2 regions of the Citrobacter sp. CRE-46 genome follow, and region 1 is predicted to be linked to the other one. Evidence: predicted binding sites of a transcription regulator. Region 1 holds the regulator's gene; the other holds the start of a gene.

Region 1 (4,849 bases):
TGCGTTGATACGCCAGCGGCGTGGCCTGCGGATCGTTGCTGAGGATCAGGCGAATAGCCTCCTGGTCGGCTTCTAACGCATCGTGGGCGTTCTTACGCAACAGACCACTCTGCCACTGTGGCCACAGCCAGAGCGTGCCGCCAAAGGCGATTAAGCAGCCAATCACCGTGTCGACAAACCGCGGCACGATAAATTGTTCCCCGTTCAGCGTCAGCAGTTGCAGGGTGTACACCGCCGTAACCGTAAAGCCGACGGTGGCCCAGCCGTAGTTTTTGCGAATGATCAGATAGCTGCCTAATGTGATCAGCAACATGCCTGCCAGCGTGAAACCTTCCTGAATATGAAAGTGCAATGTGACGCCGGCAATCACCAGTCCGACGAGCGTACCCACCGAACGATGCAAAATACGCACTCGGGTCGCCCCATAGCCATTTTGCGTGACGAACAGGATCGTCATCAAAATCCAGTAAGGTTTAGGCAGATGTAAGGCGCTGCCCATCAGGCTGGCGATACTCAGCATGACGCTAATGCGCCCGGCGTTACGCAGCGCCGGGGATTTCAACGACAGATAGTTTTTCAGCGCCGGGATCAACGGCAACCGCCGCTGTTTGTCCGCCATCAAATCTCGGGCATACAGCGGGCGCTGGGTCCGTAGCACGCGGGCGATACGGCTGAAGTGCCAGTAGCAAAACTGTCCTACCGGATTATCCGGATGCTGGTTGGCGATTTTCTCCAGCGAGCCAATTTGCTTTTCCATTGAGAAACGGGTCGGTAAGCGGTGATACAAGATATCATCGGCCAGGACGCGCAGGCGGGCGGCGACGGTGCGCGCGTTCCAGCGAATCACCTGTTCCGCGTGGCTTCGCTCGACCAGCTTTTGCACCTCTTCCGGCTGATGCAGGCTAACTGAAATATGTTCCTGCAAATCGAGCGCTTCCTGAAAGGCACGCAACAGTCGCTTGTATTCATTATTGTGATGCGCCGACAGCATGTGCATTTGCTGGTAGCACTGGGTAATCAAATCCACCGCTTTTTGTTGACGAACCAGTAGCGGAGGCAGCGCTTTTTCTGGATCGGCATGCTGGGTCAGCAGACTGTACTTGGCCTCACAGTAATCGGCTAATTCGCGGTACAGCAGGCTAAGCGATTCACGCAGTGGCTGCTCACGCCACATCCAGAACCAGAACCAGTTGAACAGACCGTACCACAACGTACCCAGTGCATAGATCAGCAATGGCTCCCAGACGGGCATGTTCCCGGCAAGGCTTAGCGTGAAAATTGCCGCGATGAGTGAGGCTGGCAGCAGTCGCGCATGCAACGGGCTTAGCTCGGCGGTTACGCCAAGAATTAGCGTCAGGCCGGTGAGGATGAGCGGCAGTGGTATATCTTGCGCCAGCAGTAACTGCATGATCAGGCTGCAACCGGCAAACAGCGATGCGCCAATAACTAAACGTTTAAAAAAGCGTTTATGCGGGGTATCAAGACCGGCAATGTTGCAACAGGCAGGGACGAGGGAAAACAGAAGCCCCAGATGAAGCTGACCAATGATAAGACCGACAGCCACAGGTAAACACAGCACCAGCGTCTGCCGTAGTGCGTAGTTGATCTCGGGGTGATAAATCAGTCTTCGCCACATCGGAACAAACAAAAATGGCGCGCTACCGGGTAACGCGCCATTTCGATGGGATTAACGTGTGCCGTAAACGACAATGGTCTTACCGTGAGCGGAGATCAGGTTCTGATCTTCCAGCATCTTCAGAATACGACCAACGGTCTCACGGGAGCAGCCAACGATCTGGCCGATTTCCTGGCGGGTGATTTTAATCTGCATACCGTCCGGGTGAGTCATCGCGTCAGGCTGTTTTGCCAGATTCAGCAGAGTCTGGGCAATACGGCCGGTGACGTCGAGGAAGGCAAGGTTGCCTACTTTTTCAGACGTGACCTGCAGGCGACGAGCCATCTGAGAAGACAGGCGCATCAGAATATCCGGGTTGACCTGGATTAATTGGCGAAATTTTTTGTAGGAAATTTCAGCGACTTCACATGCGGTTTTGGCCCGTACCCAAGCGCTACGTTCCTGGCCTTCTTCGAAGAGGCCTAATTCACCAATAAAATCGCCCTGATTCAGATAAGAAAGGATCATTTCTTTCCCTTCTTCATCTTTGATCAGCACTGCCACTGAGCCTTTAACGATGTAATACAACGTTTCCGCTTTTTCACCCTGGTGAATCAGCGTGCTCTTCGATGGGTACTTATGAATATGGCAATGAGACAAGAACCATTCGAGAGTCGGGTCTGTTTGCGGTTTGCCAAGCACCATGCGCGGTTATCCTCTGTTATAAGCTGTCTCCAGAGCCAGAAAACGACGCTGCCTCTGGGTTTGCAAAAATGTGCTTCCCGCTACCTGGGAAGGGGGCTACTAAAAATATACTGCAGCCTGTAATGTGATGTCCTCTGCATACATGCAGTACGTCAATGTATTACTGTAGCATCCCGACTGTTTTAGCATAGCTTTCGCCGTGTGTCTCCTGGTGTCTCGCTTCAGCATGACGCAGGTCGCCTTCCGTTGCGAGAATTGTTATGTACGCGTAATCTGTCAGGAAAATTGAAACATTGGAGTTACGAAATATGCAAGCGCGTGTAAAGTGGGTTGAGGGGTTAACCTTCCTCGGTGAGTCCGCCTCTGGCCACCAAATTTTGATGGACGGTAACTCCGGTGATAAAGCGCCGAGCCCGATGGAAATGGTATTAATGGCTGCAGGCGGTTGTAGCGCGATCGATGTGGTGTCGATCCTGCAAAAAGGGCGTCAGGATGTGACCAACTGCGAAGTGAAGCTCACCTCTGAGCGCCGTGAAGAAGCGCCGCGTTTGTTTACCCACATTAATCTGCATTTCATCGTCACCGGCAACGATCTGAAAGAGGCGTCGGTCTCCCGCGCCGTCGATCTCTCGGCGGAAAAATATTGTTCCGTGGCATTGATGCTGGAAAAGGCGGTGAATATTACCCACTCCTATGAAGTGGTTGCTGCGTAATACGTGAAGCCGGATGGCAGCTTGGCCTTATCGGGCCTACAGGACGATACCGATTCGTAGGCCCGATAAGCGTAGCGCCGTCGGGCACATCCCGTACCTCACTCTATCTTTTTACCTTCCATCAGTCGCTGGACCAGCGGCAGCATAATCAATTCCATCGCCAGACCCATTTTGCCGCCAGGTACGACTAATGTATTGATGTGGGAAATGAATGAGCCTTGCAGCATGGCCAGAAGCCACGGAAAGTCGATCCCTTCCAGATTACGAAAATGAATGACCACAAAGCTTTCATCCAGCGACGGAATGCTCTTGGCAGCAAAGGGGTTTGAGGTATCGACGGTGGGTACGCGCTGAAAGTTAATGTGCGTACGGGAAAACTGCGGCGTGATGTAATTGATGTAATCGTCCATTGAGCGCACAACCGAGTCCATCACCGCTTCACGCGAGTGTCCACGCTCGCTGGTATCGCGGGTCAGTTTCTGGATCCATTCCAGGTTAACGATCGGCACTACGCCGACCAGAAGGTCGACATGCCGGGCCACATTTTGCTGTGGGGTGACGACGCCGCCGTGTAGCCCTTCATAGAACAGGACATCCGTCGGTTCAGGCAATGGCTGCCAGGGGGTAAACGTTCCCGGGACCTGGTTCCACGGTACGGCTTCATCGTAGGTGTGCAGATATTTACGCGACTGACCTTTTCCCGTCTGGCCGTATTCAATGAAGGTTTGTTCCAGCAGACCAAAGTCATTGGCTTCGGGCCCGAAATAACTGATATGTCGCCCGGCATCGCGCGCTTTGCGAATCGCCATATCCATTTCCGGACGGGTATAGCGATGAAAACTGTCACCTTCCACCTCGGCGGCGCGCAGATTTAGCTGCGCGAAAATTTTACGAAACGCGAGGCTGGTGGTGGTGGTCCCCGCGCCGCTGGATCCTGTTACCGCAATCACCGGATGTTTGGCAGACATAACAACTCCATGAATAGGTTGATTTTTTATTATAGTCAGCCGTCGGCTACGAATTACTCGTGAATCTGCTTCCTCGGCATGATGTTGACCGTTTCATGCAGTTCGGACCACACCAGGACGGCTTCACCTGATTGTAGTTGGCGTTTGACGTCGGCGACTTTTTGTTCGAGCGAACGTTCATGTTCACCATAATCGGTACCTTCGCGCAAGACAAAGCTTTCAATCAGATTGTCCAGCGCGTCCGGGGAGATGTCTTGCCAGGGGATAATCATGATGACGCCTCCAGATACGTTGTCAGCCAGTCGGGAATTCTGGATTCCAGCCACATCTCAGGGCGGCGCACTGTGCCGCCAATAAATCCGACGTGTCCGCCGTGTTCAGTCAACTGATACTCCACCTGTGAGGGCAGGTTTTCCGGTTCAGGGATCACGTGATGATCCATAAACGGATCGTCCTTGGCATGGATAATCAGCGTCGGTTTGGCGATCTGATTAAGCAATGGCATGGCGCTACACTGGCGGTAATAGTCTATAGCATCGGCAAAACCGTGGATTTTGGCAGTGATGAGATCGTCAAAATCTCGAATGCGACGCAGGGATTTCAACTGGGTCAGACTCACCGGCAACGAACCCGGATAGGCCTGTAGCTTACGCGAGGCGTTAGCTTTCAACAGATTGAGCAGATAGCGCTGGTAGACGCGTGAGAACCCCTTCTCCATATGGTAACTACAGGCTTCCAGCACGAAAGGCGCAGAGACAATAACCGCTGCATCAATGGGAATATCGTTGCCTTCTTTGGCCAGCAGGCAGGCAAGCATGTTCCCGCCGAGTGAATAGCCGACCGCCGCG
Region 2 (4,849 bases), 1.2 Mb from region 1:
TTCGTGGTCGCTGAAGTAACCCCAGTCAAACAGAACCGGCACTCCGGCGATTTCCCAGTGGCCAGACGGCGTATCTTTCCCGGAAGAGAGTTCATGCGCCCATGCGTATGCGCCAATGACTTCCGCATTACCGTCCATACCAGCAGCAATTTTACCGGTAGAACCTTCGTGAGCCTTCACCAGGCCCAGACGGGTCAGGTTAGGCAGATTCAGTGGGCCTTTGCGACCATTGTCAGCCTCACCTTTCGCACAGGCTTCTGCAATGTGTCCCATAGTGTCTGAGCCTACGTCGCCAAAGCGATCCGCATCTTCAGTCGCACCAATACCAAAGGAGTCCAGCACCATAATAAATGCACGTTTCATCTTGTTCTCCATACATCTGCGCCGCAAAAAAGCGATCAGATCAGTATACAGTTATTCGGTTATACGACGATAGACTGTCGGTGTAATTTCTGGCGCTTTATTGTCAAGGCTAATTGCCGCTTTGACCGCTTTCGCCGCTTCCTGCCAACTGGCTTCATCTTTCGCGTGGATCACTGCCAGCGGACGCTGTCCGTCTACGCTGTCGCCCAAACGGGCCATGTCGCTAAAGCCGACGCTGTAATCGATGGTATCCGATGCCTGACGGCGTCCACCGCCCATGGAAACGACTGCCATACCCAACGCGCGGGTATCCATCGCGCTGACAAAACCCTCAGTATCAGCATATACCGCTTTGCTGAGCATTGCCGTCGGCAGATACTTCGCATAGTTTTCGACGAAGTCGGTCGGGCCTTTCTGCGCCGCAACCATACGGCCAAAAATTTCCGCCGCTTTACCGTTGTCCAGCACCGCCTGCAATTTCGCACGGGCTTCGGCGTCATCTTTCGCCAGATTGCCGGAGATCAGCATTTCCACGCACAGCGCCATGGTGACATCTAACAAACGTGGATTACGGTATTCACCTGTCAGGAACTGGACAGCCTCGCGGACTTCTACCGCGTTACCTGCGCTGGAAGCCAGCACCTGGTTCATATCAGTTAACAGCGCGGTGGTACGTACACCCGCCCCGTTCGCCACGCCGACAATTGCTTCGGCAAGGGCTTCAGAAAGTTCATAGGTCGGCATAAACGCGCCGCTGCCTACTTTCACATCCATCACCAACGCATCCAGCCCTTCCGCCAGCTTTTTCGCCAGGATAGAGCCGGTAATCAGCGGGATGGAATCCACCGTCGCGGTAATATCGCGGGTGGCATAAAAACGTTTATCCGCCGGTGCGAGCGAGCTGGTTTGCCCAATAATCGCCACACCCACATCTTTAATAATTTCACGGAAACGCGCGTCGTCCGGGAAGATATCAAACCCAGGAATCGCTTCCAGTTTATCGAGCGTACCGCCGGTATGACCCAGGCCGCGCCCGGAAATCATGGGAATATAGCCGCCACAGGCAGCCACCATCGGGCCTAACATCAGCGACGTTACGTCGCCCACGCCGCCGGTAGAGTGTTTATCCACAATCGGGCCGTTCAGTTGCAGGCTTTTCCAGTCCAGCACGGTTCCTGAATCACGCATTGCCATGGTCAGCGAAACTCGCTCAGGCATTGTCATATCGTGGAAGAAAATGGTCATCGCCAGGGCGGCGATTTGCCCCTCAGAGATAGTGTTGTCGCGAATCCCATTGATAAAGAAACGAATTTCTTCATCGCTCAGCGCATGACCATCACGTTTTTTACGAATAATTTCTTGTGCGAGAAACACGGTAACCTCCCGATTATGGGCCGGGTAAGCAGTGCGCTCCCCGGCTAGTCGTATTGATGCCGGATGGCGGCTTACGCCTTATCCGGCCTACGATGGGCAATTCAAACTTAGTAGCTGCTTGCGCTCTTACCGTCGCCGTGACCCAGCGCTTTGAGCAGGCTCGCCAGCAGGCTGGATGCGCCAAAACGGTAATGGCGGGAATCTGCCCAGTCAGCCCCAAACAGTTCGTCAGCAATCGCCAGGAACTGCTGTGCATCTTCTGCAGTACGCACGCCGCCAGCGGGTTTGAAACCAACGGTTTTAGAAACGCCCATATCACGGATCACTTCCATCATGATGCGTGCGCTTTCCGGCGTCGCATTGACCGGTACTTTACCGGTAGACGTTTTGATGAAATCAGCACCCGCTTTGATAGAAATTTCAGACGCTTTGCGAATCAGGGCTTCTTCTTTCAGCTCACCAGTTTCGATGATCACTTTCAGCAGCACATTTGCTGCCGCACATGCATCTTTACAGGCTTTAACCAGATCAAAACCAATCTGCTCATTACCCGCGATCAGCGCACGATACGGGAACACCACATCAACTTCGTCAGCACCGTAGGCAATCGCCGCGCGGGTTTCAGCCAGCGCGATCTCAATGTCGTCATTGCCGTGCGGGAAGTTGGTGACGGTGGCAATACGGATATCCGGTGTGCCCTGCTCTTTCAGGGTCTTACGCGCAACAGGAATGAAACGTGGATAGATGCAAATTGCTGCCGTATTGCCAACCGGGGTCTTCGCCTGATGACACAGCGCGATCACTTTTTCATTGGTGTCGTCGTCATTCAGGGTGGTCAGATCCATCAGTTTCAGTGCACGCAGGCTGCTTGCTGTTAAATCGGTCATAACATTCTCCAACGGCATCGCCGTATAAAATTTCACCTTGCGAGTTTGTTAGTATTCTAACATCCGCTCGCGATTACACTTCGATATACATCACAGTTAATGAAAACCACATACAGATTTGCATTACTCTAATGAGATCTGCTTCAAATAATTCACCTTTACACCACAGGTGCGGTGGCATCAGACGCATCCGGATCAAAGGTTGCGGCGGCATAGCTTTCTACAATGGCGCTATACCTTCGGCACATAAAGGAACCAACGATGCCCACTTCAAGCGAATTCGCGCTGCAACAGCGGTGCCAACAAATCGTGACCAGCCCGACGCTCAGCCCTGAGCAGAAACGCCACTTTTTGGCGCTGGAGGCTGAAAACGCGCTGCCTTATCCGCCACTGTCCGCTGAGGCCCGCCAGGCGCTGGATGACGGGGTGATCTGCGATATGTACGAAGGTCATGCCCCGTTCAAACCGCGCTATGTGCTGCCTGATTACGCGCGTTTTTTGGCCAACGGTTCCTCATGGCTGGAGCTTGAAGGCGCCAGCGACCTTGATGATGCGCTGTCCTTGCTCACCATCCTGTATCACCACGTTCCGTCAGTGACCTCGATGCCGGTCTACCTCGGTCAGCTCGACGCTCTGTTGCAACCATATGTTAGAATTCTAACACAAGAAGAGATCGATATTCGAATAAAACGTTTCTGGCGTTATCTCGACAGAACCCTGCCAGACGCGTTTATGCATGCCAATATCGGCCCTGCCGATACGCCAATCACCCGCGCAATTTTACGTGCAGATGCAGAGTTAAAGCAGGTTTCACCGAATCTGACATTCATTTATGATCCGCAAATTACCCCTGATGATCTGCTGCTCAACGTGGCGCAAAATATCTGCGAGTGCAGTAAGCCGCACATATCCAACGGCCCCGCAAATGATAAAATTTTCACAAAAGGTCAGTATGGCGTCGTGAGTTGTTACAACTCTTTACCGCTCGCCGGGGGCGGCAGCACGCTGGTCAGGCTCAATCTGAAAGCCATCGCAGAGCGCAGCACCTCTGTCGATGACTTCTTTACACGCACCCTACCGCACTACTGCCAGCAGCAAATCGCCATCATTGATTCACGATGTGAATTCCTCTACACGAAATCACATTTCTTTGAGAATAGCTTCCTCGTGCAGGAAGGGTTGATTGATCCCGAACGTTTTGTGCCGATGTTCGGGATGTATGGTCTGGCGGAAGCGGTAAACCTGCTGTGCGAAAAGGCAGGACAAAGCGCCCGCTACGGGAAAGATGCGTTCGCCAATCAGCTCGGGTATCGCATTAGCGCCCAACTGGCGGAGTTTGTCGAACGCACGCCGGTGAAGTATGGCTGGCAGCAGCGCGCGATGCTGCATGCACAGTCGGGGATCAGTTCTGACATCGGCACCACGCCCGGCGCGCGTCTGCCTTATGGTGATGAACCTGACCCGATCACCCATCTGCAAACCGTCGCGCCGCATCACGCATATTATCACGCCGGGATCAGCGATATCCTGACGCTGGATGAAACCATCAAGCGTAATCCACAGGCGCTGGTGCAACTGTGCCTCGGCGCGTTTAAAGCCGGAATGCGTGAATTCACCGCCAACGTGAGCGGCAACGATCTGGTCCGCGTCACGGGCTATATGGTGCGCCTGTCGGATCTGGAAAAATATCGTGCCGAAGGATCTCGCACTAACACCACCTGGCTTGGTGAAGAGGCCGCACGCAATACACGCATTCTGGAACGACAACCTCGTGTGATAAGCCATGAACAGCAGATGCGCTTCAGTAAGTAAACTGATCCCTTTCTCCTGCGTCGACGGGCCGGGCAGCCGCCTGGCTCTGTTCCTGCAAGGGTGTAATCTGCGCTGTAAGAACTGCCACAATCCATGGACGATGGGGCGCTGCAACGACTGCGGAGAATGTGTGCTGCATTGCCCGCATGAAGCGCTAAGCCTGAGTGCAGGAAAAGTATGGTGGCAGTCCGATGTGTGTCAGCAGTGCGACACCTGCCTGCGCCTGTGCCCGCAGCAGGCGACGCCGATGGCGCAAACCATGAGCGTTGATCAGGTGCTGCAGCATATTCGCAAGGCAGCCCTGTTTATTGAGGGAATTACGGTCAGCGGTGGCGAAGCGACTACCCAGTTGCCGTTTATTGTGGCGCTGTTTACCGCGCTCAAAAGCGATCCTCTGCTGCAACATCTGACCT

Evidence for each region. The regulator CRP, encoded in region 1, controls carbon source genes, mostly activating them, when cyclic AMP is high. The targets are predictions, from matches to a motif close to ATGTGANNNNNNTCACAT.
Region 2: the regulator CRP is predicted to act here: its motif matches at 2,756-2,773, upstream of deoC (deoxyribose-phosphate aldolase).

The regions. Positions count from the first base shown of each region.
Region 1 is NZ_CM184341.1:398,047-402,895, forward strand. Features, by position in the region: gene AC534G_RS01860 (YccS/YhfK family putative transporter) at 1-1,636, opposite strand, end outside; gene crp (cAMP-activated global transcriptional regulator CRP) at 1,688-2,320, opposite strand; gene AC534G_RS01870 (OsmC family protein) at 2,629-3,033, shown strand; gene AC534G_RS01875 (phosphoribulokinase) at 3,132-4,001, opposite strand; gene AC534G_RS01880 (YheU family protein) at 4,055-4,273, opposite strand; partial or broken gene AC534G_RS01885 (hydrolase) at 4,270-4,849, opposite strand, start outside.
Region 2 is NZ_CM184341.1:4,405,163-4,410,011, forward strand. Features, by position in the region: gene deoB (phosphopentomutase) at 1-363, opposite strand, end outside; gene deoA (thymidine phosphorylase) at 415-1,737, opposite strand; gene deoC (deoxyribose-phosphate aldolase) at 1,845-2,624, opposite strand; gene AC534G_RS21445 (YjjI family glycine radical enzyme) at 2,886-4,436, shown strand; gene AC534G_RS21450 (YjjW family glycine radical enzyme activase) at 4,408-4,849, shown strand, end outside.